3 regions of the Pseudoalteromonas sp. GABNS16E genome follow, and region 2 is predicted to be linked to each of the others. Evidence: predicted binding sites of a transcription regulator. Region 2 holds the regulator's gene; each other region holds the start of a gene.
What was found. Region 2 encodes sigma-54, which starts transcription at its own class of promoters, with help from an activator protein. Its sites were predicted from a motif close to GTTGGCACGNNNNTNGNNT; they were not measured.
Positions count from the first base shown of each region.

Region 1: the regulator sigma-54 is predicted to act here: its motif matches at 1,528-1,546, upstream of PSI06_RS05340 (diacylglycerol kinase family protein).
Region 3: the regulator sigma-54 is predicted to act here: its motif matches at 4,779-4,797, upstream of PSI06_RS10255 (flagellar basal body rod protein FlgF).

Region 1 is NZ_JAQREZ010000008.1:49,370-56,903, reverse strand. It holds gene PSI06_RS05340 (diacylglycerol kinase family protein) at 1-1,468, opposite strand, end outside; gene PSI06_RS05335 (sigma-70 family RNA polymerase sigma factor) at 1,925-2,449, shown strand; partial or broken gene PSI06_RS05330 (anti-sigma factor) at 2,446-3,129, shown strand; partial or broken gene PSI06_RS05325 (DUF4331 domain-containing protein) at 3,520-5,111, shown strand; gene PSI06_RS05320 (Ig-like domain-containing protein) at 5,122-5,634, shown strand; gene PSI06_RS05315 (tetratricopeptide repeat protein) at 5,691-6,467, shown strand; gene PSI06_RS05310 (hypothetical protein) at 6,455-6,718, shown strand; gene PSI06_RS05305 (HupE/UreJ family protein) at 6,715-7,534, shown strand, end outside.
Region 2 is NZ_JAQREZ010000016.1:24,419-31,952, forward strand. It holds gene lptC (LPS export ABC transporter periplasmic protein LptC) at 1-387, shown strand, start outside; gene lptA (lipopolysaccharide transport periplasmic protein LptA) at 377-925, shown strand; gene lptB (LPS export ABC transporter ATP-binding protein) at 922-1,647, shown strand; gene PSI06_RS08775 (RNA polymerase factor sigma-54) at 1,717-3,216, shown strand; gene hpf (ribosome hibernation promoting factor) at 3,244-3,531, shown strand; gene PSI06_RS08785 (PTS sugar transporter subunit IIA) at 3,536-3,988, shown strand; gene rapZ (RNase adapter RapZ) at 4,008-4,853, shown strand; gene PSI06_RS08795 (HPr family phosphocarrier protein) at 4,894-5,166, shown strand; gene mgtE (magnesium transporter) at 5,426-6,784, shown strand; gene PSI06_RS08805 (zinc-dependent metalloprotease) at 6,831-7,534, opposite strand, start outside.
Region 3 is NZ_JAQREZ010000021.1:3,414-10,947, forward strand. It holds gene PSI06_RS10225 (chemotaxis protein CheV) at 1-708, shown strand, start outside; gene PSI06_RS10230 (CheR family methyltransferase) at 730-1,560, shown strand; gene flgB (flagellar basal body rod protein FlgB) at 1,704-2,111, shown strand; gene flgC (flagellar basal body rod protein FlgC) at 2,117-2,548, shown strand; gene PSI06_RS10245 (flagellar hook assembly protein FlgD) at 2,562-3,242, shown strand; gene flgE (flagellar hook protein FlgE) at 3,302-4,645, shown strand; gene PSI06_RS10255 (flagellar basal body rod protein FlgF) at 4,834-5,577, shown strand; gene flgG (flagellar basal-body rod protein FlgG) at 5,599-6,387, shown strand; gene flgH (flagellar basal body L-ring protein FlgH) at 6,408-7,091, shown strand; gene PSI06_RS10270 (flagellar basal body P-ring protein FlgI) at 7,103-7,534, shown strand, end outside.

The DNA of each region.
Region 1 (7,534 bases), on a different contig from region 2:
CTAAATGCGTTTGTGTAATACTACTAAACATAAGTTCAGCAATGCTTAACACGCGAGTGGTGTTTTCATCACTAGGTAGCAGCCAATTAATGTCTAATAGGCCATCTTCGTGATCGGGCTGACCACCTCCTTGAGCTAATAACGTAGTAAATGGCGCAGCATTAGCCACAATAAAGCTATTTGTATTTACCTCCTGCGTTTGATTATCATCAAGGGTGACATAAAGGGTTTGCGCTTTTTGCTCACTAAATGCCTGAAAAAAACCACTTAAATAGGCAAGCTGACCCGATTCGTTTTTTGAGTCTCTATCTGCTTTTTCTACCATTGATTGCTCATAACCAATCCCAGCTAACAACAGCATAAGCTCGTCATTACAATAGGCCGTATCAATTGTTTGGGTTTGCCCATCAATAATAAGATCGCAGGCCTGCTCAACAGGAATGATTTTAGAGCTAATCCCCATAAGCACATGCGCTAATGCATTGGCTGTGCCCATTGGGATAATACCCAGCTTGCACTGAGTGTTTACCAACACACTTGCTACTTCTGTCACGGTTCCATCGCCGCCACAGGCAATTATTATATCTGGCTTATCTTTAATGGCTTGTTTAGCAAGCTCAATACCGTCTATTTCTTTGGTGGTGGTTAATACTTCTAAATCATAATACGCCGACAACCTAGCCACTATTAAATGCTCTTTGTCTTGCCACATTTTGGTACCCGACACAGGGTTTGCAATAATAACGGCTTTGTTTTTAATAACTAGCTCGCCCTTTTTATGTCGCTTTGCTAAATGACGAAGCTGATGCTTATTAAGATTTGCGGTTTCGCGGGTTTCTTTTATTTGCGCGAGCACTTGGTGAACATCGGCGTTTTTATCTTGGCTCAGTAAATACGCTGCCATAACAAATACCGAACGCCCTCTGCCCAGTGCACAGTGAACTACCACGCGGCGGTCTTCTTTAATATGATGATGTATCCAGTTGATGGCTTGGTTTAATTGCGAATGGGTAGGCACACTATGATCAAGCACCGGAATATTTAAATAGCTAATATTTTCTTGTGTAGAGCTCCATTCTAAGCCATCAAACTCACACGTTACATCTAATATTGCCGTTATGCCGTTTTCTTTTAACGTATCAATATCAGAGGGGAACAATCGGCATGCTAAAAATAAATGGTCGTTAATTTTTTGAATGGGAGGGACTTTATCGTGCTTGCGAGAATACGCATTGTAAATTTGAACACCCAGTAAAAAAGGCACAAATGCCCAGCGGATATAAAATGGGATGACACCATTTTCACGCTTTCTAAAAATTTTCGCCAAATTAAAAATGTAAGCACCACTGACAAGAATTAACGACAATGCACTCCAGTAAAATACCACTGCAAAATATACCGAGTTAACCTCCCACCCTATAAATATAAAAATTAACGCTAAAATTAAATAACTCGTTGCAGCCCACATATTTTCTCCTTTATTTTTACTGTTTTGGCACATTTTTTTACAGCTGTGTATAAGTGTAGTAGCAATTTACACGCCAACAAAAGTTATTTTTTAGGAACAAAAACAACACTAAGTAACTGATATAAAATAAATAAAAGTAGCTAGCTTTAGCTGTATTCGCATATTAGGCGCTTTTTACACAGTAATCGGTCATTTTTTCTCACCACCCAAGGTAACTGTTTATATTTAAAACTTGTTTCAATGTGTACAGCAGCTAATATAAATGTCAGCTTAAAAGTTTTTGCATCCAATCACTCTTTTCACACGTTTATTGAGAGTGTGTTTATCTTTATTAGTTAAATTTATAACAGCCTGTTTAATCTCTATTTCAAAGAGATTAGGTTGCGCTTAAATAAAACAATTTTTAATTCACGAAGTTCAACACACCTCGGTAATAATAAAAACAACAGGAACCTTATGGAAAACGACAATTTACTTCCCCTTTTGTGTAAAACAGCACAGGGTAACAAAGCCGCGTTTGCTGATTTGTATCAGCAAACAAGCGCAAAGCTTTTTGCGATTAGTTTAAATATGCTGTCAAACCGCGCGCACGCAGAAGAAGTACTGCAAGAGGCATTTATAAAAATTTGGCATAACGCGTCAGAGTACAATTCATCTAAAGGCACAGTTATTAGCTGGATGATAAGCATTGTGAGATACCGCAGCTTAGATGCATTGCGTTATCACAAGGTCAGAAAAGAGCAGGCAATGGGTGACGATGAATACGACGAACAAGCAGTCGATGTTAGTTACGACGAACAAACCAAACTTGTTAATTGTATTGAGCAACTTGATCCCCAACAAAAACAAGCCATTCATTTAGCCTATTACAAAGGGCTAAGCCATGGTGAGTTAGTCAATCACATAGAAACGCCCTTAGGCACAGTTAAAAGCTGGATCAGGCGTGGTTTGCAGCAGTTGCAGAGGTGTTTAACATTATGAATTATAATAAACCAGAATTACTTGATGCTTTAGCAGGGCAGTAAGTATTAGGTACTTTAAAAGGCCTGGCACGAAAACGTTTTCAACGCTTAATGCTCAGCTTACCGCAAGCCCGAGAAGCCACTATAATGTGGGAGCAAAATTTAAATGATTTAGCCAGTGCAATTACGCCTCAAACACCCAGCGCGCAAGTGTGGAAGAATATTTTAAATACATTAGAACACACCAACCAACCCGTTAAAACGGTGATCAAACCAGCTACATCGTTGTGGCGCAATTGGTCATTTATAGCTACAGCTGCCTGTATTATCTTAGCATTTTTGGTTATTCAGCCCACAACTCAGCCCCAATACAGCCAACCAATTGCTTTAGTACAAAACCAAGATAAGCAATCACTGTGGTTTATTAACGTAGATGAGCAAACATTATCGGTTAAAGCCAGTGATAAACTCGTTGCGCAAACCGATAAAGACTACGAGCTGTGGATGATTTTAAAAGGGCAAGACACGCCAATTTCGTTGGGTCTACTGCCTAAAAACGGTGAAAAACAGTTACTCAAAGGCACGCGCTTTAAGGCGCAAGATATTGCCCTACTCGCTGTTAGCTTAGAGCCTTTAGGTGGCTCGCCAAACGGCCTACCAACACAAGTACTGTACACGACAGATTTAGTTATTTTATAACTAAATAAACGCGACTGGTTGGTCAAACTTTGTTTGGCCAACCTTTTTATTTACCTTGGGGTCTAGCGCCCTTTAACAATTAATATTTGATTAAACTAAAGTAGGCTTAATCGCACTGCGATGCTTATCATATTGTGTGCTCAATACCTGCTGCGTTATTTTAATTGCATACACCCCCTGTAATAAGTATAAAACCAAACCGCTTCAGCCTCTTTATCACTCTCTTATCACTTCCTTATCTAAATGCAAAACAGCCTGCTGAAAATTTAATCTTGAACGTTAAACACCCCTTTATTAACAATAATAAAAAAATATTTAACTTTTTTGCATCCATTGTGCTTTTTGCTTCGTTATTAGTTATGACTCCAATCAAAACTAAAGGAAAAAGTCATGAAAGCTTTAACTCCATCTATACTCGCAGTAGTAGTATGCAGTACCTTAGTAAGCACCTCTAGCGAGGCATCAAGTCATCGTGAAGCGCCGAACATTAGCCGCTTTCCAACCTTAGACTCTACCGACTTTTACGTATTTAATAGTTATGAAGCAGGCAGAGACGACTACGTTACATTTATTGCCAACTATATTCCTCTACAAGATGCCTACGGCGGCCCTAACTACTTTGCTATGGACCCAGATGCAACCTACAGTATTCATATTGATAACGACGGTGATGCAGTTGAGGATATTACCTTTGCTTTTAATTTTACCAGTATGCTGCCAAACGATAATCAAGGCGTGCAATTAACCGTTGGCCCAGAAGATAATCAGCGTACTGTATCTGTACCTCTTAAAACGTTGGTGGTGTAGCAGCAGGTGATGATAGCGCCGCTAATTTTAGCGAGTCATACACACTCAGCATGATAAGCGGTCCACAACGCACGGGGACCAGTACAGCATTAAGTAATACCACCACCAGTTCAACCACGTTTAATAAACCGCTTGATTATATTGGTGACAAAACATTTGGTTCAATGGCTGATTACCAAACCTATGCAGATCAGTTTGTTTATCAAGTTTCGGTACCAGGCTGTGACAGTATGGCCAAAGTATTTGTTGGTCAGCGCAAAGACCCATTTGTCGTTAACTTAGGTAAAACATTCGATTTAGTAAATTACGTTCCCGTTGAAGGTGATAGTGCGCCAGGTGCTGGGGATGGCGGTGGTTTCCCTGGAGGGATTACACAAAGCAGTGAGAATGACGACCTCGTAGATAAAAACGTTACCTCAATTGCAGTTGAAATGCCTAAAAGCTGTATTGTAGGTGAAGGCAACGGCGTAATTGGTTCATGGACAACAGCGAGCCTACCTCAAGCACGCATTTTAAACCCTAACGCTAAATTTGCAGATAACGCGGTAAATGGCGGTGCATTAACACAGGTTTCACGCTTAGGTAATCCATTAGTTAATGAGCTAGTTATTGGTATTAAAGACAAAGATACCTTCTCAACGGCTCACCCTAAAGACGATGCACAGTTTTTAGATTACGTTTCGCACCCGTCTTTACCAGAGCTGTTAAATATTTTATTTAAAGATGCAGTAAATACCACACTTGGCGCTAATTTAGAAACTCTTGCTCCAACTAACTTTCCACGTACTGATTTAATCACCGCATTTTTAACTGGTTTTGCAGGGGTAAACCAACAAGCCACCGTAACGCCATCAGAAATGCTACGTTTAAATACTGCAATTGCAGCCACAGCACAAACTGATCAGTCTGCATTTGGTGTAGCCGGTGATGATTTAGCAGGTTTTCCAAACGGGCGCCGTCCAGGTGACGATGTCGTTGATATTGCACTTCGCGTGGTAATGGGGCGTTTATGTCATCCTATTCCTGTAAATGGTGAAGACACCGACTTAGGTCTATGTACACCAGAGGATGCTGATGTAGGTACAGTGCCATTCACTGATGGTGCTCCAGTTGATGCGAGCATGATGGATGCCACTTTCCCATACTTAGCCACCCCACTTGCAGGCTCTAAATAAGGAGTAACGTATGCGTAATTTAAACCTTACCCATAGCAGTATATTGTTATGCGCTTTGGCACTAAGCGCGAGTAGCAGTGATGATGATAACAAACAACCCACACCGGTTGTAAATTCTGCGCCCAATGCTAGTGATGCAATGTTAATTACACAAACAGAAGTTGAAATTAACGACATGTTAGTGGCCACCGATGCTGATGGCGATACATTAACATACACATTAACTTCGCAGCCGACATTAGGTAACGCTGTAGTAAATAGCGATGGCAGCTTTACCTATACCCCAAACAAAGAAGCAACCGGTAGCGACAGCTTTATGTTTGGTGTATCAGACGGTGTTAACCAGCAAGTGACTGCAGCGGTAAATATAACCATTGAAGCACTGCAAGTGGACTTTGCACAATTTGCAAGCGATGCGTTTAATCAAAGCCCCACTGCGCAACCGCTATCTACCAACGGACGTGTCTTTATCAATACAGACACAGACGTAAGCGGTATTTCATCGGGCGCTTCTGGTAACTAACTCAGTAAGTAAATTAAGCTGATGGCCATGGATGGCTTTTTTAAGAGGATAAAACAATGCGCAGTCATTATAAAAAAATGCTCTTTGTTTTTTGCGCTGCACTTTGTGTAAATAACGTGCTTGCAAAACCAATTACCCCAAAAGATAACGCAATTATTGCCTCAAGCAATGCAACATTAAGTGCTAATTTAACCCTTGAGCAACTCACTGCGCTGGTGCTAAATAGCCAATACATAGGCCAAACAGTGCGCTATCAAGGTGTATTAAAAAAACGCTTAAAAAACCTATATACCGCTTCTGCAACTGCACAAAGCGGTTATTTATATGCACGGGTACTTCAAAAGGAGCATGCGTTTTCGCGTGCCATAGACGTTGCTAATAACGTATTAAAAACCCAGCCAGATCATGTAAACACCCATTTATTACTCGCTAATATGTTGATGACACAAGGCAAATTTGAACAAGCTAAGCGCCATTGCGTGGCATTAATTGGTAACACCAGCCTATTAACGGCCAGCACGTGTGTGCTAGATGTACAAAGCCAACAGGGCAAACTTCGTGAAAGTTATCACGCGTTAGTTAAGCTTACGCAAAACAAAAACAGCAGCTTAGCGACAAAACATGTGCTCAGCGAAATGGCGTTTAGACTCAATAAATTCACCCGTGCGCAGCAGCATATAAATAATATTGATTTAAACACAGCCCCGGTGGCCTTATTGTGCTGTGGGCCGATATTCAACTGCAGCAAAACAACCCTGAAAAAGTGCTTAATACACTCGGTAAACTTGCCAATAGCCACTCATCGCTTGAAGACGCTATTTTGCTCAAGTTAGCCATAGCTGAAAAACGCAGTAATAAGCACACTAATACGGTGTGGCAACCGCTCATGCAACAGCGCGTAAAATTACGTGAACAACGCCAAGATACCTTCCATGCCAACGACTTAGCTAACTACTATATTCATGTACAAGCAAACCAAGCCAAGGCACAATACTGGGCAAATATAAATTGGCAGCAAGCAAAAATGAGTACAGATAAACACTTACTAAGCCAAGCAAATACGATGGTTAGGGATTCTTTATGAGTAAAATAAACGCGTTATTTGTTTTATTTATAGTTGCACTATTTGCCAACTTTAGCGTGCAAGCACATCAGTTGAACACAAGCTACATTTCGCTGGATAATACCGATAACGAAAAGCAATACACAGGCACCTGGCAAATAAATATTAGCGATTTAGAACAACAAGTTGCGCTTGATGTTAACCAAGACACACAAATAAGCTGGGGCGAATTAAAATCACAAAAATCAGCTATCAATCGCTATGCCAAAAATACTCTATCGGTTTTACAAAATGAGCAAACTTGCCCATTAACAATCACCGATAACTACCAATTAGATAATCATTTTAATGAAGCATATTTAGTGTTACCGCTAGTTTTTAGCTGTAACACTGATGCAGATGTAACGTTAACGTACCGCGCTTTTTTTAACCAAGACGCAAACCACAAAGTTATTGTAAATGTAAATCAGGTTTCGCGGGTTTTCACTATAGATGAGCAACAGCACACTTTTACCACTGAGCAATCGAGTTATTTAACGACTTTTAACCAATATGTTTATCAAGGCGTGTTGCATATTTGGATTGGCATTGACCATATTTTATTTTTAATTGCACTACTTTTAACCTGCGTTTTAACACGCAATGATAATCACTGGCAGGCAATAGCAAGTAAAAAGCATATTATTAAGCACACTGCGTGGATTGTGACTGCGTTTACCCTTGCGCATTCACTTACCCTTACTGCTACGGCTCTTAATCTTGTTTCGCCAAGTAGCCGCTGGGTAGAGCTAGGTATTGCAATCTCGGTATTATTTGCGGCTTTAAACAATGTATGGC
Region 2 (7,534 bases):
GGTAAAATAAGCCATAAAGTCACAGCGGCTAAAATGGAGCTGTACCAACAGCTTGGTTTTACATTTTTTGAAAAACCTATTTTCACCTTGTATAACGAAAAACAAACATGGCGAATAAATGCAGACGAAGCAACGCTTTACGAAGATAAACAACTTATTTTAGAAGGTAATGTTGTTGCTAAAAATTTAGTTGATAACGCCATGATAGATAACATCAATGCCGATAACATCGAAGTCGACATTAAAGCGCTAACAATGCGCTCTGAGCAGCCAGTGGTTGTCACTGGGCCTAATTTAAAAATTGTCGGTAAAGGCCTTGAAGCCGATTTAAAAACCGAAGTAATAAAACTAATTAACCATACGCGAACAATATATTATGACCAATAAACTCACTAAAATACTTATTATCCCATCGCTAATGCTTGCATTTAGCGCCTCTGCTGCTGAGCCTGCGGCTCAACCGCCAGCAAATCAAATTTCTATTAGTGCAGACCGTCAAGAAGGCCAACTTAAAGAAAACGTAGGTATTTTTGAAAAGAACGTCGAAATTGTGCATGGTAATCGCAAAATTACAGCCGACCGACTCGAAGTACATAAACGTGAAGACTTAGGGGATAACAAACAACTCCTTATTGCCACTGGCAGCCCAGCCTACTTCGAAGAAAAACAAGACGATGGTACCGTAATGAGTGCCAGTGCAAACGAAGTACGTTACGACGTAGCAAAGCGATTTTTAACGCTTGTTGGCGATGCTGAAGTCGCGCAAGCCGGTCAAAAAATTAATGCTAAAAGTATTACCTACGATATGCAGCAGCAGCTTATTAGCGCAGAAAAAGACGAAAACTCTACGGATCGTGTCCACACAATTTTAGTGCCTGTTGAAGCAAAAATTAAAGAAAAAACAGGTAACGAAGGTCAACCATGAGCACCTTAAAAGCAGAACTATTAGCAAAAAGCTATAAAGGCCGCCAAGTTGTAAAAAATGTAGGCCTTGAAGTAGAAGCCGGCAGCATTGTTGGCTTATTGGGCCCTAATGGCGCAGGTAAAACCACCACCTTTTACATGATTGTAGGATTAGTACCTAGCGACAAAGGTAAAATTTCTATTGATGATAACGACATTACGTTATTACCTATGCACAGCCGCGCCCGCTTAGGCATTGGCTATTTGCCGCAAGAGTCATCAATATTTAGAAAGCTGACAGTTTATCAAAACTTAATGGCTATTTTAGAAACGCGTAAAGAGCTCAATAAAGCCGCACGAGAAGAAACGCTTAACAACTTACTTGATGAATTTAGTATTCAGCATATTCGCGATAGCCAAGGTATGGCGCTTTCTGGTGGTGAACGCCGCCGTGTAGAAATTGCCAGAGCACTGGCAGCGAACCCTAAATTTATTTTATTGGATGAGCCTTTTGCTGGTGTTGATCCGATTTCAGTGTTAGATATAAAGAAAATAATAGAACATCTTAAAAACCGTGGCATTGGCGTATTAATTACCGATCACAATGTAAGAGAAACCCTTGATGTTTGTGAAAAAGCCTACATTGTTTCTCATGGGGAGCTAATTGCATCTGGCACCCCAGAACACGTATTAAATGACAAAACTGTACGCGATGTTTATTTAGGCGAGCAATTTAGGCTGTAACATTTAAGCCACACCTACAAGCATCTGCTAATATTAATTATAACAACATAAAAGGATTGTTAGAGATACATGAGGCAATCATTACAGCTGCGCATGGGCCAGCAACTTACAATGACTCCACAATTGCAACAAGCGATTCGCTTGCTGCAGCTCAGTACATTGGATCTCAAGCAAGAAATACAAGAAGCACTTGATAGCAACCCGCTATTAGAAGTAGAAGAGCAAGATTACACGGAAGAGTCGGCTGGAAAAAATGAACAAAAAGCAGATACGGATGATGTAACCGTAAGCGCATCGGCTGACGATACAACCAGCGAGTACGAGCAAGACAGTGGCGAAGCTTTAAATAAAGACACCGTTAGCGATGATATGGCAATGGATGTAACTTGGGATGAGTACATGAGCGCAGCCCCTGCTGCATCCTCAGGCCCAATGCCGGAAGATGAGTCTATTTATCAAGGTGCCTCTACTGAAACGCTACATGAGTATTTAATGTGGCAGCTTCAGCTTACTCCTTTTAGCCCAACTGATGAAGCCATTGCTATTGCCATTGTAGAAGCTGTAGATGACTCGGGTATTTTAACGCTAAGTTGTGAAGAGATTTTAGAGAGCTTTAACCAAGAAAACGATGACGAAGTTGAAGTTGAACTTGATGAAATAGAAGCCGTTTTAAAGCGTATTCAGTTATTTGACCCTGTAGGTATAGCCGCGCGCAGTTTACAAGAGTGCTTGTGCATTCAGCTAAACCAGTTTGATAAAGACACCCCTTTTATAGAACAAACTAAAATGATCTTAACCGATCACATTGATCTATTAGCGGCACGCGACTATCGTACATTAATGAAAAAGACTAAGCTTAAAGAAGACGAGCTTAAAGAGGTCATGACCCTAATACATACCCTCAACCCAAAACCTGCAGATACAATAGTAAGGGAAGAGTCGGAGTATGTAATACCAGATGTGTCGGTTAAAAAAATAAAAGGCCGCTGGGTGGTAGAGCTAAATCCAGATAGCATGCCAAAAATACGCGTAAATAGTCAGTACGCGGCTATGTCACGTACCGTAAAATCAAGTGGTGATAGCCAATTTATTCGCTCTCACTTACAAGAAGCTAAATGGTTTATAAAAAGCCTTGAAAGCAGAAACGACACGCTGCTTAAGGTAACTAACTGTATTGTAAAACAGCAACAGGCATTTTTTGAACATGGCCCCGAAGCCATGAAGCCAATGGTTTTAAACGATGTTGCTGAAATGGTAGAAATGCATGAATCGACAATTTCGCGTGTTACTACGCAAAAATATATGCATACGCCACGTGGTATTTTTGAGCTTAAGTATTTTTTCTCAAGCCACGTAAGCACTGAAAACGGCGGCGAGTGTTCATCAACCGCAATACGTGCCCTAATTAAAAAGCTAATTGCCGCGGAAAACTCAGCTAAACCATTGAGTGATAGTAAAATTGCGGATATATTGGCAGAGCAAGGAATTAAAGTAGCTAGACGCACAATAGCAAAATACCGTGAATCGCTAGCTATTCCACCGTCAAATCAGAGAAAGAGTTTGATATAAGACGTAAAAAACAAAGAGGAAATGCTTATGCAACTAAACCTAACTGGTCGTCACGTAGAAGTAACTGATTCACTTAGAGACTATGTAAATAATAAATTTGCAAAGCTAGAAAGGCACTCAGATCATATTAGCAATGTGCATGTCATTCTCGATGTAGAAAAACTCAACCAAAAAGCAGAAGCGACTATTCATGTAAGTGGCGCAGATTTATTTGCCTCAACAGAGCACCAAGATATGTATGCCGCTATAGACTCGTTGATTGACAAGCTCGATCGTCAAGTCATAAAACATAAAGAGAAGCTTGCTAGACACTAATATTATGAAATTAAGTACATTAGTATGCCAGGACTGCAGCAAAGCTGCGGTCCTTTTTAGTAGTAAAAAAAGAATTTTAGAGTTTATCAGTGAGCTTGCTCATGAAAAGCTCCCCTACTTACCACAACAAGATATTCTTAATGCGCTGGCAAGTAGAGAAAAGCTAGGCAGTACTGGCATTGGCCGGGGTATCGCCATTCCTCATGGCAGAATGGGTGGCGTAGAAGAGCCGCTGGCTTTAGTACTTGTTAGCGACACGCCTGTTAACTTTGATGCTATTGATAACTGCCCTGTTGATATTTTTGTTGCACTCATCGTACCAGATGGCGATAACCAACAGCACCTAAAGACTCTGGCAACCATAGCTGATAAACTGAGCAACAAAGAATTTTGTAAACAGCTGCGTAGTGCTAAAACCGATGCAGAGCTGTATCAAGTAATTGTTGATCAATCGTAGTAAATACTAAGGGCTATAAATGGAGTTAATTATCATAAGCGGCCGTTCTGGTTCAGGTAAGTCGGTTGCTTTACGCGTGGTTGAAGATTTAGGCTATTATTGCGTAGATAATATTCCGGTCAACTTACTGCCCTCTTTAGTGCGAAGTGTTTCAGATAACTATGACAAAATAGCCGTTAGTATAGATGTTCGTAATATCCCCAAAGAACAAGACGAATTTAACGATATTCTCGAGTACCTTCCTGACTTTGCTAAACCCACACTGTTTTATTTAGATAGTGATGATCAAACACTGATCAAACGTTTTTCAGAAACACGCAGATTACACCCTTTATCCATCGATTCGCTGCCGCTTGATTTAGCAATAAAAAAAGAAAAAGAACTGCTTGATGTACTCGTAACGCGCGCTGACTTTATGCTAGATACCACCGATTTAAGTGTGCACCAATTAGCAGAGTCAATTCGCGAAAAAATACTGGGTAAAAAAGATAAGCAACTTATTGTAACGTTTGAATCGTTTGGCTTTAAACACGGCATACCTAAAGAAGCTGATTATGTTTTTGATGCTCGCTTTTTGCCAAACCCCCACTGGGAGCCTGAACTCAAACCGCTTACGGGCCTTGATCAACCAGTAAAAGATTTTTTGGCAAATCACAGCATAGTCCAAAAATTCACTTGGCAAATTCAGACCTTTGTACAAACTTGGTTGCCACACTTAGAGCGTAATAACCGTAGTTATCTCACTATTGCAATTGGCTGTACTGGTGGTCAACACCGCTCGGTTTATTTAGCGCAAGCCATTGGTGAGAGCTTTGCTATGACGCATCCGAATGTCAAAATTCGTCATCGTGAGCAAGAAAAGTAACCTTAAAATAATAACCTGTTCAGTTTAGGTATAGTAATTTATGCGCTGTGAAGACACATTTTTAATAAAAAATAAATTAGGCTTACACGCCAGAGCGGCAACGGTCCTTGCGCAATTAGCTGTGCAGTTTGATGCTAAAATCACCTTACACCAAGATGATAAAGAAGCCGCAGGCGACAGCGTATTAGCTTTAATGCTACTTGAAAGCAGTAAAGGTAAAGAAGTTAAAGTAGTCTGTGAAGGCCCTGATTCAGAGCAAGCTTTGCATGCGGTTGGGCAATTAATTGCACAACGATTTAACGAACAAGAATAATTTAAAGCACCATAGCCTTATAAGTTAAAGACTTATCTGGCCAAATTATAAAGATTTAGTAAATTAGGGTATTCCGACTCGCCTAATTTAGTGCTTTAATTTAGGGTAATAAAGCCATGCCCCTGCTAAATTTGGTTACTTAATTTTAAACACTAATTTAGCCCCAGCATTGGGTTTAGCACAAAAAATAAAGAAAATGACAGTGGGCAACACCACCTACTAAACACCTTTCCATTACACAAAAATATTTAGGATGCCAATGCCAGAAGCGTTTGAACAAGACTATCCACTACAGCAACTAAAACAAGTGACTAAATCACTTAATAGTGGGCAATTTGTTCAAGTAAGACGCATGCTAGCAAAAACAGCACCTTGTGATACAGCACTGCTGCTTGAATCCTCTCCGCATAAAATTAGACGCATGCTTTGGCAACTGGTTGACCCAGATGTGCAAGGGGATGTGCTAGAAGAGCTCTCTGAAGATGTACGTTTAGGTATCATTGCACAAATGGAACCTGAGCATATTGCCGCGGCCACTGAAGATATGGGCCACGATGATTTAGGTGAAGTCCTACGTAGCCTACCTGATACCGTGTACAAAGATGTGGTTAGCGCTATGGATACGCAAGACCGCGAACGCGCTACACAGGCTTTATCTTACCAAGAGCGCTCAGCAGGCGCGCTAATGAACACCGATACGGTGACCATTCGCCCAGACGTTACACTTGATGTTGTGCTGCGTTATATTAGGCTACGCGGTGAGCTGCCAGAGGGCACCGATGATTTATACGTTGTTGATAAACATAACTGTTTTTTAGGTGCATTATCACTTAGCACACTGTTAACTAATCCGCCTGAAAAAATTGTTCAAGATTTAATGGATGAAGACTGTGAGTCTATCCCTATTTCGATGGATGAAAGTGAGGTTGCTCAGTTATTTGAGCGCCACAACTGGATATCGGCCCCTGTAGTCGATGATAACGCCCACTTGCTTGGGCGTGTCACCATTGATGATATTGTTGATGTTATTCGTGAAGATGCAGAGCACAGCTTATTAAGCCTTGCCGGTCTTGATGATGAAGAAGACACCTTTGCACCTGTTTTAAAAAGCTCAAAAAAGCGTTCAGTATGGCTTGGCGTTAACTTACTCACAGCCTTAGCTGCCGCCTTTGTGGCCAGCTTTTTTGAAAGCACCTTAGATATATTACCTATTTTAGCTGTACTCAATGGCATTGTGCCCTCAATGGGTGGTGTAGCAGGTAGCCAATCTTTAACTCTGGTTATTCGCGGTATTGCCGTGGGCCATATTAACCAAACTAACCAACGATTTTTAATGGCTAAAGAGCTGGCGATAGGCGCATTAAACGGGGTTATTTGGTCAATACTTATAGCCAGTGTAATTGCGCTTTGGCAATGGGATTTTATGCTTGGCGGCGTGCTCGCATTTGCAATGTTTATGAACCTTGTAGTGGCCGGTGTTGCTGGCGCATGTATTCCTATTTTATTGAAAAAAATGAATATAGACCCTGCACTTGCCGGTAGTGTTGTACTTACAACGGTGACTGATATTGTCGGTATTTTTGCCTTTTTAGGCACCGCAACGTGGCTACTTATTTAGCAACCTGAGCTCAGGTTAAGTAGCCACTACACACTAAAACATATAATTAAATTGGTGAGCCCGGTGGCATTGGTAAAGCACTGAAGTTTTCAGGCCACTTACCTACTTTTAAAAACTGTTTTATTTGCTCTGCTAAATACTGTTTAAATGCGCTTTCTCCTACACTGGTATTACTTAACATTGAGTTTTGATTGTACTCTTTGCTTAGTTTTACCAAGTAGAAACGTAACTGCGCCTGCACCTCTGGACTTACCTTGTCGCTAGTGACTAAATCAGCCATATTTTTTGCAGTTAAAAATTGCACCCGCTGGGTGATTTTGCCTTTCATTGTATTAGGTGATGACACATTAAACACCTGGCTGTAAAGCTGCTCTAACAACTCATCTAAGCTGTAAAAATTAGAATTACGTACTTGTTGTTGAGCTAAACGATTTAAACGCTGTGGGTTTAATAATAACGATAAACTATGCTGCGCAGCTACTTCTGGCAAGGCCATCGCATCAAGTGTTACACCCGTACGCCCTGTTATGCTTTCACGCGATTTAGATTCGCCATATGCTTTTGGCGGGATAAGCGCTAACACCGACTCAGGCAAAATTAAATTAGCCGGTTTTAATGTTGTTAAAACAGCACTAAGCGCCGCTTGCTGCTGCGCTTTTGCAACCACTTTCGCGCCCTTAGCAGGTGAGTTGTTGCGTGTTTCGTATTCGTAGTTAACTCCTGCAATTAGCTTAACTGCAGCCTCTACTT
Region 3 (7,534 bases), on a different contig from region 2:
TCAATGGCCGTAGGCGGCCGACCTATTGAAAATGTTAAAGACAGCTTCATAATAATTGCAGAATACAATCGTTCAGTGCAGGGCTTTTTAGTTGGTGGCGTTGAGCGAATCGTTAATATGAACTGGGAAAAAATAATGCCACCTCCGTCAGGAGCAGGGCGTTACTCTTATTTAACTGCCGTTACCGAGATTGAAAACGAATTGGTCGAAATTCTCGATGTAGAAAAAATCTTAAACGAAATTTGTCCAGTAAATACCGAAGTTAGTGCCGACCTTGCCGCCGATAGTGCAATACAAAAAGATTTAGGCGAGCGCATTGTATTTATTGCCGACGATTCAGCTGTTGCACGTAACCAAGTAAAAAGAGCACTTGAGCCACTTGGCGTGCAAACTGAGCTTGCAAAAAATGGTAAAGAGGCTTTAGTTAGGCTTAAAGAAATAGCCGAGCTTGATTGTAAAAATGATATTACTGAGCGTGTAGGTTTACTTATCTCTGATGTTGAAATGCCTGAAATGGACGGCTATACATTAACAGCAGAAATTAAAGCAGATCCAAAATTAGCGCCTCTACATGTTATTTTACACACTTCTTTGAGTGGGGTGTTTAATCAGGCGATGATCGAAAAAGTAGGCGCGGATGATTTTATAGCAAAATTTAACCCTGATGAATTGGCAACAGCAGTTAAAAAATGGGTTCATTGCGACTAAACAACAATAGGTGTTATTAATTTGAATAATAAAGATTTGCAGCAAAGTGACTACGATCAGTTTCGCTCATTTTTAGAGCAGCAATGTGGTATTGTGCTAGGCGAAAACAAGCAGTATTTAGTAAAAAGTAGGCTTGCGCCGCTTATGGCTCGTTTTAATGTTGAATCTTTATCACAATTAGTGAGTAAAACGCTTGGCCCTCATGAGCGGCAACTTAGAGCCGCTGTAGTTGATGCCATGACCACTAACGAAACCTTGTGGTTTAGGGATCAATATCCATTTGAGCTTTTAAAAAATAAACTGTTTCCAGAGTTTAAAGACGCCCGCCGACCATTAAAAATTTGGTCAGCGGCCAGCTCTTCAGGCCAAGAACCATACTCTATTGCCATGTCTGTTGCTGAGTTTCAGGCCAAGCAACCGGGCGTGTTGCGTATGGGGGCACAAATTATTGGTACTGATATTTCTAACACAATGCTCGATATGTGTAAAAACGCTGAATATGATGCGTTGGCATTAGCGCGAGGCCTATCAGCAGAGCGCCGTAAAAAGTACTTTATGGATAGCGGCAACGGCATGGCAAAAGTTGTCGACTCAGTTAGAAAACAGGTGAGCTTTAGACATTTAAACTTGCTTGATTCTTATGCCTTAATGGGGAAGTTTGATATTATTTTTTGCCGCAATGTTCTTATATATTTTTCACCAGAGGTTAAAGCAAAAATAATTGGTCAGTTTGCCCAAGCACTCAACCCAAAAGGGTATTTATTTTTAGGTGCGTCGGAGTCGATGACGGGCTTAAGTAATGAGTTTGATATGGTTCGTTGTAACCCTGGAATCATCTACCAAAAAAAATAACCCTATCACTTTGTTATTAAAAACGACGTTCTTAGCGTCGTTTTTTTATTTAATAACAACCCCCTATAAAAAAATAACGTAACTAAAAACTACTGGCTTATAAATTGCTTTAACTTAAGCAAGTCAATTTTTTGGAGAACGTTATGGCTATCAGTTTTGATAAAGCATTAGGTGTGCACCCGCATGCAATGTTGATCCGCTCACAGCGGGCAGAAGTACTTGCCACAAATATAGCGAATGCTGATACGCCTGGCTATAAAGCAAAAGATATCGACTTTGCCTCAGCATTAAAAGCGGCAAAGTCAACTCAGCAAAGCGGCAATAGCATGGTTACTACCAATGAAAAACACATAGCTGGCGGTACTCGAAGTGTAGGTGGTTCTGAATTATTTCGCACTCCAAATCAAGGAGATACAGGCGATGGTAACTCAGTTGATATACAGGTGGAACGAAACTTGTATACACAGAATGCGATGGAGTATCAGGCAAGCCTGCAATTTTTAAGTAGTAAATTTAAGGGCCTGAATAAAGCGCTCGGTAGTCAAGGATAATAATTATGAGTTTATATAACGTTTTTGATATTTCAGGCAGTGGTATGAGTGCACAAAATGTTCGCTTAAATACCACCGCGAGTAATATTTCGAATGCTAATACAATTAGTTCATCCCAAGACAAAACTTACCGAGCACGCCAACCTGTATTTGCTGCCGAGCTGACGAAAGCGTCTGCCTCAGCCAGTAACCCTCAGGGCTCCGCTGTTGGTGTTAAAGTGCTGGGAATTGTTGAGAGTAACAAACCACTACAAATTGAATATAACCCTAATCACCCAAGTGCGGATGAAAATGGCTATATCTATAAACCCAACGTTAATGTTGTTGAGGAGATGGCAAATATGATCTCTGCTTCTCGCTCTTATCAAACAAACGTGCAAGTTGCCGATGCAGCTAAGCAAATGTTAAGCAAAACGCTGTTACTTGGGCAGCGATAACCGAGGGTAGGTTATGAGTAACGATATTAGTAGCAGTTCAACTTATTTGGACTCACTACGCTGGCAAGAACAACAAGTTGCTACCAGCGATGGAGAGAGTGATGCGTTAACACAAGAAGATTTTTTCTCGTTGCTAACTCAGCAGCTATCGTATCAAGATCCGAGTAATCCGGCTGATAACGATCAGATGATTGCGCAAATGACTAATTTTACCATGGCGCAAGGCATCACAGATTTAAACACAAATTTTGAGTCACTAGCCTCATCAATGACCTCAAATTCTGCCTTACAAGCATCAACGCTGGTTGGTAAGCAAGCGCTTTTAGAGTCTAATACGCTTGAGCTTGGCGAAAGCGGAGAGGCAAAAGGGTCTGCGGTTGCTGAAGAAGCCGTTGATAATTTAACAATTAAAGTCACAGATGCTTCTGGGCAACTGGTTAGAACTATCGATATGGGTTCGCAAGCAGCGGGTGCAGTGCGCTTTAGCTGGGATGGTAATAATGAATCTGGTGAGCGCCTACCAGAGGGTGAATACACTATTACTGCAGAGGGCAGTACCAACGGCGAGTTTTCAAGCTTACCGGTGGCAACATTCAAAAACATTGAAAGCGTTAATATCAATGGCTCTAGTGGCATTATTATTAACACTAAAGAGGGTGCGGTTAGGTTGACAGATGTCGCAGAGATCGCATAACCAATTAAAAAATATTTCGCCTGCTAGCAGGCTATTAGATTAAAAGTTAGAGGTGAATTATGAGCTTTAATATCGCACTTACAGGCCTAGCTGCCGCTCAAAAAGATTTAGACGTAACAGCAAATAATATTGCTAATGTAAACACCACCGGTTTTAAAGAATCACGAGCTGAGTTCGTCGATGTGTATGCATCTTCTGTGTTCAGTTCTGGTAAAACTAAAAACGGTGATGGTGTTCAGACAGCTATGGTTGCACAGCAGTTTCATCAGGGGTCGTTGCAGTTCACCAACAACTCGTTGGATTTAGCTATTACGGGTGAAGGTTATTTTGCGATGAGTGAAGACCTTGGCTCTCAAGATTTTTCTTATACCCGTGCTGGCGCATTTAAGCTAAATCAAGACAATTTTGTAGTCGATGCAAAAGGTAATTTCTTACAAAGCTTTCCTGTTGATGAAGCTACAGGAGATACTACTTCAGTGAGCCTAAGCACATCATCACCTTTACAAATACCTGACTCGTCAGGTTCTCCAAGAGCTACTAGTCAAGTATATTCATCATTCAATCTAGATTCTCGAAGTACTCAGCCTTCAGTTACTCCTTTTGATTCAAATACTAGTGCCTCCTATAATAGCTCGACATCCACCACTGTGTATGATTCATTAGGTGAGCCACATGTTTTACAGCTGTTTTTTGTAAAGCAAGACCCAGTAACAGCACCGAACCAATGGCAAGTTTACGGGACCTTAGACGGGAAAAACTTTGGCACAGATGGAACTGAAACCGCCGCCGGTTCACATACTCCAATAGATACTTTTGAATTTACATCTGCAGGTTTGCCTAATGTAGCGTCACCGGCTACAACTTTTTCTGATATAGACTTATCGTCAAATGCTACTACAGGTTTGACTTCACTTTTAACTAATGGTGCAAGTTTTCCCGATGATGTATCAGTAAGTTGGCGTGATGAAGCTGGCACTAATAACAAAGTTCCAACACAGTATGCAAGTAACTTTGAAGTAAAAGCACTTGAGCAAGATGGCGCTACCGTTGGTCGTTTAGCGGGTATTGATATTGGAACAGATGGAAAAGTAGTAGCATCATATAGTAATGGTGATTCAACCTTCTTAGGCCAAGTTGCTATGGTGCGTTTTTCAAACTCACAGGGTTTACAGCAGGTTGGAGATACAGCCTGGAAGAAAAGTTTGACATCAGGGGAGCCTATAGCAGGAGAACCAGGTTCAGGCACATTGGGTAGTATTAATTCATCCGCGCTTGAGCAATCTAATACCAACTTAACAAACGAATTAGTTGATTTGATTACCGCTCAACGTAACTACCAAGCGAACTCAAGAGCGCTTGAAGTTAACTCAACAATTCAGCAAAGTATTTTGCAGATTCGATAAGTTAACCTTATTTTTGGTTAAGATTTTAAGGCTGCATTTTTGCAGCCTTTTTTGCAGCCTTTTTTGTAGCTATGTCGCTAAAACTAGTCGAGCTGAACCGTTCAATACCTTCCTTATATTGCGTCAAATTTAACCTGGCATCTATTTTGCATTTGTCAACTCAGAGATTTTTTATGTGAGTCGATGTTATGGACAAAATGGTCTACATTGCAGCCTCTGGCGCTAAGCAAAGCCTACAAGGGCTTGCACTTAAAGCCAATAATTTGGCAAACGCAAACACCACAGGCTTTAAAGCCGACTTTGCGCAAGCGCGCTCTATGCAAGCATTTGGCGAGGGCTTGCCATCGCGCGTGTTTTCAATGCAAGAGCGACCAGGTTCTAACATGACCTCTGGCGGCATAATCGAAACAGGGCGAGATTTAGATATTGCCATGAGCGATAACGCCTGGCTTGCGGTTCAGGATGACTCAGGAAACGAAGCCTATACAAAAGTAGGCACGCTAAACATTACTGCGCAAGGTATGTTGGTAACAAGTCATGGTCGTCAAGTTATTGGCGAAGGTGGCCCCGTAATTTTACCGGTTCCTATTGAAAAAATAAGTTTTAGTGAAGATGGTGCCATACAGGTTCGCCCGCAAGGCGCGCCTGCAAATTTTTTAGAAGAAGTAGACACGCTGCGCGTTGTTGAAGGAAACAGCAGAGAGCTTGAAAAAGGCAACGATGGTTTATTTAGACCTGTACCTGGGCAAACCGTCGATACCTCTGCAAATGTAAAAGTGTTAAGTGGTGCACTGGAAATGTCTAACGTTAATCCAGTTCACGAAATGGTCGATATGATCAACCACCAACGTCAATTTGAGTTACAAGTAAAACTAATGAAAACAGCTGAAGAGATTGACGAACGTCAAGATCAGTTGATGCGCATAGTTTAACTTTAAAATGAGGGCATACTTATGAATCCTGCATTGTGGATAAGTAAAACAGGGCTAGACGCTCAACAAACTGATATTTCAGTTATTTCAAATAACCTGGCGAATGCCAGTACCGTAGGTTACAAAAAAAGCCGCGCTATTTTTGAAGATTTACTGTATCAAAACATCAACCAGCCTGGCGGGCGCTCATCACAAGATACCGAGCTGCCATCTGGCCTAATGCTCGGTGCGGGTGCAAAAGTGGTTGCTAACCAAAAAGAGTTTACGCAGGGCAATATGCTCACCACTGAAAACTCACTCGATTGGATGATTTCAGGCGAAGGCTTTTTTGAAGTGTTGCAACCCGATGGCAATATTGCGTATTCGCGTAATGGGCAATTTACTACCGATGAAGACGGCCGCATTGTTACCTCCGGTGCAGGTTTTGTTGTTCAGCCCGAAATGAATGTACCCGATGATGCGCAATCAATTACAGTCTCTCAAGATGGTGAGGTATCTGTACGCGTTGCAGGGCAAGCCGATAACGTGGTAATTGGCCAGCTAACAATTAGTGACTTTATTAATCCATCGGGTCTTGAGCCAATTGGTCAAAACCTTTACACCGAAACCGCTGTTAGTGGGGCGCCTGTTCAAGGTAATCCAGGCGTAGAAGGCTTAGGAACTATTATTCAAGGCTCGCTTGAAACATCAAACGTTAATGTAACGGAAGAATTGGTTAACCTTATCGAAACTCAACGTGTTTACGAAATGAACTCAAAAGTAATTTCGGCCGTTGACGAAATGATGAGCTACATCAATCAACAGTTATAACCGTGCACAAGGGGATAGTTATGCGTAATGTTATTTTATTTGCAGCAGGCACCTTATTTTTAAGTGGCTGTGTTTCTACGCAAAATAGTGAAGTGGTTCAAGATGACCCCTACTACGCACCCATGTACCCAGAGCCTGTAGCAGAGCCTGTTGTTGCAACGGGTTCGTTGTTTAACACCAATACATTTAATGATTTGTATTCAGACAAAAAAGCACTTAGAACCGGCGATATAATTACCGTTAAGCTTGAAGAGTCAACACAAGCTACAAAAGCCGCTAAAACCGAAACCGATAAAGAAACCGACGCCAGTTTGGACCCCATTATTGGATTAGGTGGCTTACCTGTAAATATAGGTGGTGACAGTATTCAGTTTGGTATTGGTAGTGATTCATCATTTACCGGTGACTCAAAATCAAATCAGTCAAACAGTTTAGTGGGTGATATTTCTGTAAATGTTATGCGTGTTTTACCCAATGGTAATTTAGTTATTCGTGGTGAAAAATGGCTAACACTTAACACTGGCGAAGAGTTTATTAGGCTCGAAGGGCTAGTTCGTCCGCAAGATGTTAGCGCCGATAACACGGTTGAGTCGAATAGAATTGCTAATGCCCGCATCCAGTATTCAGGTAAAGGGCAAACACAAGAGGCGCAAAGCCCAGGGTGGTTAACACGTTTCTTCAGTAGCTCGTTATTTCCGTTTTAGAGGGTAGTAGTATGAATAGCATTAAAGCGTTTATTTTGATCATACTGCTAGGCTGGCAATTTTCTGCCAGCGCGGAACGAATAAAAGATGTCTCTATGGTTGAAGGGGTCCGTGCCAACCAATTGGTAGGTTATGGTTTAGTGGTGGGGCTACCTGGTACAGGGGAGCAAAACTCTTACACGCAACAAAGTTTTAGGGGCATGTTAAACAGTTTTGGTATTACGCTGCCTTCAACACAAAGCCCTAAAATTAAAAACGTAGCAGCAGTGGCAGTTCATGCTGAGCTGCCGCCGTTCAGAAAGCCAGGGCAAACAATTGATATTACGGTTTCCTCTATTGGCAGTGCAGGGAGTTTACGTGGCGGCACCTTGCTTCAAACTTTTTTAAAAGGGGTTGATGGTAACGTATACGCCATAGCACAAGGCAGCTTAATAGTAGGGGGG